DNA from 2 places in the Streptomyces sp. NPDC051180 genome. Region 1 is predicted to be linked to the other one. Evidence: riboswitches for the same ligand, from Rfam matches in the RefSeq annotation. Region 1 holds a riboswitch; the other holds the start of a gene.
The links. A riboswitch is a leader RNA that binds a small molecule or an ion and turns the genes downstream of it on or off. The one in region 1 is predicted to bind cyclic di-AMP.
Positions count from the first base shown of each region.

Region 2: another riboswitch for cyclic di-AMP. It lies ahead of AB0424_RS26870 (transglycosylase family protein); the one in region 1 lies ahead of AB0424_RS00490 (C40 family peptidase).

Region 1 is NZ_JBFBBC010000001.1:96,770-100,166, forward strand. It holds gene AB0424_RS00480 (8-amino-7-oxononanoate synthase) at 1-695, shown strand, start outside; gene AB0424_RS00485 (ATP-binding protein) at 908-1,345, shown strand; gene AB0424_RS00490 (C40 family peptidase) at 1,589-2,065, opposite strand; cyclic di-AMP (ydaO/yuaA leader) riboswitch at 2,069-2,275, opposite strand; gene AB0424_RS00495 (hypothetical protein) at 2,590-2,895, opposite strand; gene AB0424_RS00500 (ATP-dependent Clp protease proteolytic subunit) at 2,903-3,397, opposite strand, start outside.
Region 2 is NZ_JBFBBC010000018.1:57,332-60,728, forward strand. It holds gene AB0424_RS26865 (transglycosylase family protein) at 22-1,098, shown strand; cyclic di-AMP (ydaO/yuaA leader) riboswitch at 1,357-1,528, shown strand; gene AB0424_RS26870 (transglycosylase family protein) at 1,532-2,230, shown strand; gene eno (phosphopyruvate hydratase) at 2,519-3,397, shown strand, end outside.

The DNA.
Region 1 (3,397 bases):
TGCGCAAGACCCTGGACGCGCACCCCGGGCGCCGCGCCCTGGTCGTCAGCGACTCCGTCTTCTCCGTCGACGGCGACAAGGCGCCGCTGCCGGAACTGGCCGCGGCCTGCCGCGCGCACGGCGCCGGTCTGGTGGTGGACGACGCCCACGGCTTCGGCGTGCTCGGCGAAGGCGGCCGGGGAGCCCTGCACGAGGCCGGTCTGGCCGGCGACGAGGACGTCGTCGCGACCCTCACCCTGTCCAAGTCCCTGGGCAGCCAGGGCGGCGCCGTCCTCGGGCCCGCCCGGGTCGTCGAGCACCTGGTGAACGCAGCCCGCACCTTCATCTTCGACACCGGGCTCGCCCCCGCCGCCGCGGGCGGCGCGCTGGCCGCCCTGCGGGGGATCGCCGCGGAACCGGGCCTCGCCGAGCGGGCCCGGACCGTCGCGACCGTCCTGCACCGGCGGCTCACCGACGCCGGGCTGACCGCGGCCCGCCCCGACGCCGCCGTCGTCTCGGTCCGCGCCCCCTCCCCGGAGGCCGCGCTCGCCTGGGCCGCGGACTGCCGCGAGCAGGGCCTGGTCGTCGGCTGCTTCCGGCCGCCCTCGGTGCCCGACGGCATCTCGCGGCTGCGCCTGACGGCCCGGGCCGACCTGACCGACGCGCAGATCGAGTGCGCGGTGGAGACGATCCTGCGGACGGCGCCCGTCGGCTGAGTCGCCCGGCGCCGCCCGGACGGGGCGGCCGGATGCCCGCCGGCCGACGCGACGGCGGCCCAAGCGTGTGCGCGGGCCGCAGAGTTCACCGCTTCGGGCGACAGACAGGGACATATCTTGGTGGAACCCCGCCCGGGGCGGCACGATCGGTGGCACTCTGACGCGAAGTGCAATCCGGGACGATGTTCCCGGCGGGAAAGGGACAGCGTCGCATGGCAGATCACCAGGAAGCATCCGTCACGCTGCCGAGCGAGCCCGCCTCGGTCCCCACGGCCCGGCGGTACGTCGCGGACGTCCTCACCGGCTGGGGACTCGACGACACCGCGGACACCGCCGACGCGATCCGTCTGATCGTCTCGGAACTGGCCACCAACGCCGTCCTCCACACCTTCGGCCTGTCGCCGACGTTCACCGTCGACGTCCGTCTGGTGCGCGAGGAGGTCCTCCACATCGGGGTGACCGACAGCCACCCCCGCAGGCCCCGCCGTCTGCCGGCGGCGGTCCAGCAGGACAACGGCCGCGGCCTCGTCATCATCCGCTCGCTCGCGGCCGAGGCGGGCGGCCGGTTCTCCGTCACGCCGACCGACGACGGCGGCAAGACGGTCTGGATCACCCTCCCCTGGACGGCCGCCCCCGTACCGATCCGCTGACCCGCCCGCAGGGGCCGGCCGGCCGCCGGGACGGGGCGGCCGCACGGTGGTGCGGGGAGGGGCGGTCGTACGGGGCTCCGGCGGCTCGTGGAGGTTCCACGCCGGTGGTGCCGACGGGGACACCGGGGTGCCGGGGCGGTGGTCCGGCCGGAGAGCGGGGCGGCGCCACCCCGCTGCTCATGCCGGTCCGAGAGGCCGTGTCAGCGGCCGGGGGCCGTCAGGGACGCGGCCGTACACGGGTCGTCATCGGACGCGGCCGTAGTAGACCTTCGACGACCAGATCCTGTCGAGCTTCACCCACGAGCCCGTCTTGGGCGAGTGCCAGATCTTGCCCGCCCCGGCGTAGATGCCCACGTGGTAGACCCTCCCACCGGAGTGGAAGAAGACCAGGTCCCCCTGTTGTCTGCTGGACGCGGCGATGTGCCGGGTCTTGTTGTACTGCTGCTGCGCGGTGCGGGGCAGCGACTTGCCCGCCTTCTTGTACGCGTAGAGCGTCAGGCCGGAGCAGTCGAACCGGGTGGGTCCACTGGCTCCGTACCGGTACGGGGCTCCCTTCTTGGACTGGGCGACGCTGAGTGCCTTGTACGCGTGTGAGGTGGCTGCCTGGGCCTCCGGCGCCGCTCCCGGTGCGAGCAGCGTGCCGCCGACGGCGGCGAGGGTGAGAGCCGAGACGGCTCCGGCCCGGGACAGCAGGGACGGGACGTGCATCTGCGCAGTCATGCGCAACCCTTCGTCAGCCGCCTGCGAAGGATGACCTGTCGGGTTCGGGCTGGCGAAGATGCCCGGCCGCGGCTGCGGCTTCACCCCAAGGAGCGGCCTCGCTGCCGGAACAGCGCGTACGCCCCGTAAAAATCGGGTCCTCCACTCCTGCCGATCCACTCCTGTCGACCAGACGTCCGGGACAGCGGCAGGACTCGGCGTCCGCCCGGACCGCCCCGCCGCGGCGGCGGGGGCTTGTCGTCGTCAGGGATCTTGACTCACGACATGGGCGAAAACCGAGTTGAAACGGCGATATGTGAGGCTCCTCACGACTGATCCATTCAGGTGGACAGGCAGCCTTTGTGATCTTCCGAGGTTTGGCCGACGAGCCCCGCACCAGCGATGGAACGTTCGATTCCGCCAGATGTGTACACCTGCTGCGCAACTCACCCGCTGCATTTGTCGACTCGTCGACTACGCCGAACGAGCGAGGGATTCTGCGGCGCGCGTCGGCCGTCCGGCCCTCGACACGACACGCGGGAATGTCAACTCGCGCGGGTGTCGGGGACGGTGACCCGCCCCGTCCGGCGCTCGCCGTCCAACACCCGCAGGGCGCGCGCCAATGTGTCCGCGTGCACCTCGTTCTCGCCCCGCATGTGCATGAGCGTCAGGGCGGCACGCAGCGCCTCGACTCGCCCCACCAGGGCTTGTGCCGCCCGCAGGGCCCCATAGGTATGCGAACCCCTGGATGGGTTGATCTTCCCCAGGAGGTCGACGACTTCGAGGTAGGCGTCGACGAACTCGCCCTCGGCCCGGGTCAGGGCGGGCAGCGGCGGCAGCTCGGGGACCACGTCGGTCTCACCGCGCCACGCCGCCGGCGGGAGCCCGCCGGCGGCTGACGAGGTGGTCGACCAGGCCGTACGCGACCGCCGCGGGGGCGTCCAGGACCGTGAGGCGGTCCAGGTCGGCGTCGATCCGCTCCCGGCTCCGCCCCGTGTGTTCGGTGAGCATGGCGGCCACCAGGGCGCGCTGCCGCAGCAGTTCGCGCGCGTGGACGTCCAGATCGCTCGGCTGTCCCCGCATCGGCTCGTCCAGGGCGGGCTGTTCGAGCGTGACCCGGGCGCCGGGGAGGACCATGCGCTTGCCCGGGGTGCCGGCCGCGAGCAGCACGGCCGCGGTGGACTCGGCGCGGCCCAGGCAGGTCGTCTCCACGTCGGAGTGGAGCGAGCCCATCGTGTCGTGGATCGCCGTCATCGCGGTGACCGCTCCGCCGGGGGAGTTGATGTACAGCGCGATGTCCTGCCCCGGGGACGCGTGGTCGAGGTACAGCAGCTGCGCGATGACGTCGTTGGC
Region 2 (3,397 bases), on a different contig from region 1:
CGTCACGCGAAAGGCGCTCCTATGCGTTCCGGGAACGGACGACACCGTCGCCCCCGTCAGGCCCCCGCCATCGTCGTCGCCGCCGGTGTCACCGGTTCGGCGATGGCGCTGCCGTTGCTCGCCACGGGCTCCGCATCCGCCGCCGACGCGGCCACCTGGGACCGGGTCGCCGAGTGCGAGTCCGGTGGCCAGTGGAGCGCCAACTTCGGCAACGGGATGTACGGCGGGCTCCAGTTCACCCAGGACAGCTGGGAGCGGAACGGCGGCCTCGCGTACGCCCCCAGCCCCGACCTCGCCAGCCGCGCCCAGCAGATCGCCGTGGCCGAGAAGGCTCTTGCCAAGGGCAGCACCGAGTGGGCCACCTGCGCGCCGATCGCCGGGCTGACGAACGACGGGAAGGCCACCGGGGTGGACCCCGGCCCGACCTCCGTCCCCACGGCCCCCACCGGTCCCGTCGCCGAGTCCAACCGGACCGACGGCACCCCGTCGGGCTCCGCCGGCTCCTTCCGGCACGCCCAGACGCCGAAGACCGCCACGGCCACGCCCACCGCGCCGGCCGTCCCGGAGGACCCGAACGCCTCGCTTCCCCCGACGGTCCCCGTCACCCCCGGCGTGCCCGTCACGCCCGGCACGCCCACGACGCCGGGCACGCCCACGACGCCGGTCACGCCCGACACGTCTGTTACGCCCGGTATGCCCGTTTCCCCCGGAGTGGAGGAGGGTGACGGGTCGTCGACGGCCCCCGGGTCCGGAAAGCATCGGGGCGACGCCGCTCCGGAGGAAACCGACAAGGCGGGCAATTCACCGGAATCCGGCAAGCATGCCTCGCCCACGGACGAGTTGGCGGACGCCTCCACCTCGACGCCGGCGACCGACGCCGCGAAGAATTCGGGCGCAAAGGACAGTGCGGACACTTCGGACGCGTACACCGTGCGGCCCGGCGACAGCCTGTCCGATATCGCGCAGTCGAACGAACTGCCCGGAGGGTGGACGGCCCTCTATGACGCCAACCGCCAGACGGTGGGCGCCGATCCGGACCTGATCCTGCCTGGTCAGAGCCTCGAACTGACGGTGGATCCGGTCACGGCCGAAGGGTAGTTCGGGACTGAATGTCCGGTTCTGGGCAAGTGAGACATGGGTCTCTTCGCCCCAACTGGCGTGTCCTGCCCGTGACCTTTGCCTCCGTCACCTCTCACCTGCACAAACACCCCCCGCCGGAGGGCAAGGAGGGGCGAAATTTCCGCAATGCGCCTCTTTGAACTTCCGGTGGGTCTGTGTCTACGGTCTTAACCGCTCGCCACCGCGGGCCCCGTCGACCGAAACGCCGAATCCTGCCGTCGGTCGATGGGAACAGTCGTCGCGTCAGCGCCGAAGGCAGGAGCGGGGGACCCAAGGTAAGTGCCGGCCCCGGCCGTCGAGAGACGGCCGACGACCGGCTTGGGGTGAAGTCGCGTGCAAGGACACGCGGCCGGGCAACTCATTGGCCCGAACCCGACAGCTCACCTCGCAGGCGTCGGTGAGGAGAATCTCCATGCTGTTTTCCGGCAAGGGCAAACACCGTCGTCCCTCCAAGGCCACCCAGGTCGCCACGCTCGTCGGCGTCACCGGTGTCGCCGTCGCCGCCCCGCTGATGACCGCGGGCACCGCCTCGGCCGCCACGGGCGCCGAGTGGGACCGGGTCGCCCAGTGCGAGTCCGGCGGCAACTGGGCCATCAACACGGGCAACGGCTACTACGGCGGCCTGCAGTTCTCGTCGTCGACGTGGGCCGCGTACGGCGGCACCGCCTACGCCCCCAACGCCCACCAGGCGTCCAAGTCGCAGCAGATCACCGTCGCCGAGAAGGTCCTCGCGGGCCAGGGCAAGGGTGCCTGGCCGAGCTGCGGCGTGGGTCTCTCCCGCACCACCTACACCGGTGGCACCACGGCCCCCGCCCCCGAGCGCAAGGCCACCCAGCCGACCACCCGCAGCGAGCAGCGCCAGGCCCCCAAGAAGGCCACCGCCGCGCAGGCCCCGCGGAAGGCCACCGCCGCGAAGACCGTCGTGACCCCGGCCGGCAAGACGGTCAAGCAGGGTGACGGCGAGTACCGGGTCAAGCCCGGTGACACCCTCGGCACCATCGCCCGGGACCACGGCGTCCAGGGCGGCTGGGCGAAGCTCTTCGACCTGAACAAGGACGTCGTCGAGAACGCCGACCTGATCTACGTGGGCCAGCAGCTCCACCTCAAGTGAGCCCGGCGACCCTCCCGCGGTGACCACCCCGGTCCGACGTGCCCTCCCCCGTGCACGCCGGGCCGGGGTTTCGCCGTGTCAGAGGGAGGGCGTTCGGGACACGGAGGCGGTTACCACCCAGTAGATCTGAGGCCCTTCGTCCCGTAATACCTGCCCTTGGGTCCTTTTTCGTCCCAGGGTGCGGGCGCCCGGCGGGCGGGAGCCCCCGAGCCGGTTAGGCTCTTGTCGCAAGGCCAAGCGACCCTGCACCGACCTTGCGTCACATCCAGCGTCACATCCCAGAAGGAGATGCTCGTGCCGTCCATCGACGTCGTCGTAGCCCGGGAAATCCTGGACTCCCGAGGCAACCCCACGGTCGAGGTCGAGGTCGGCCTCGACGACGGCAGCACCGGTCGTGCTGCCGTTCCGTCCGGTGCCTCCACCGGTGCCTTCGAGGCCATCGAGCTCCGCGACGGTGACCCCAACCGTTACCAGGGCAAGGGTGTCGAGAAGGCCGTCCTCGCCGTCATCGAGCAGATCGGCCCGGAGCTCGTCGGCTACGACGCCACCGAGCAGCGCCTGATCGACCAGGCCATGTTCGACCTGGACGCCACGGAGAACAAGGGATCGCTCGGCGCCAACGCCATCCTCGGCGTCTCCCTCGCCGTCGCGCACGCCGCCTCCGAGGCCAGCGACCTGCCGCTCTTCCGCTACCTCGGCGGCCCGAACGCGCACCTGCTGCCCGTCCCGATGATGAACATCCTCAACGGTGGGTCGCACGCCGACTCCAACGTGGACATCCAGGAGTTCATGATCGCCCCGATCGGCGCGGAGTCCTTCTCCGAGGCCCTTCGCTGGGGTGCGGAGATCTACCACACCCTCAAGGGCGTCCTGAAGCGCAAGGGCCTCTCCACCGGCCTCGGCGACGAGGGCGGCTTCGCCCCGAACCTGGAGTCGAACCGCGCCGCCCTGGACCTCATCATCGAGGCCATCAAGGAGGCCGGCTACGCCCCGGGCACCGACGTCGCGCTCGCGCTCGACGTCGCCGCGTCCGAGTTCTACAAGGACGGCGTGTACGAGTTCGAGGGCAAGTCCCGCTCGGCCGCCGAGATGACCGAGTACTACGAGGAGCTCGTCTCCGCGTACCCGATGGTCTCCATCGAGGACCCGCTGTACGAGGACGACTGG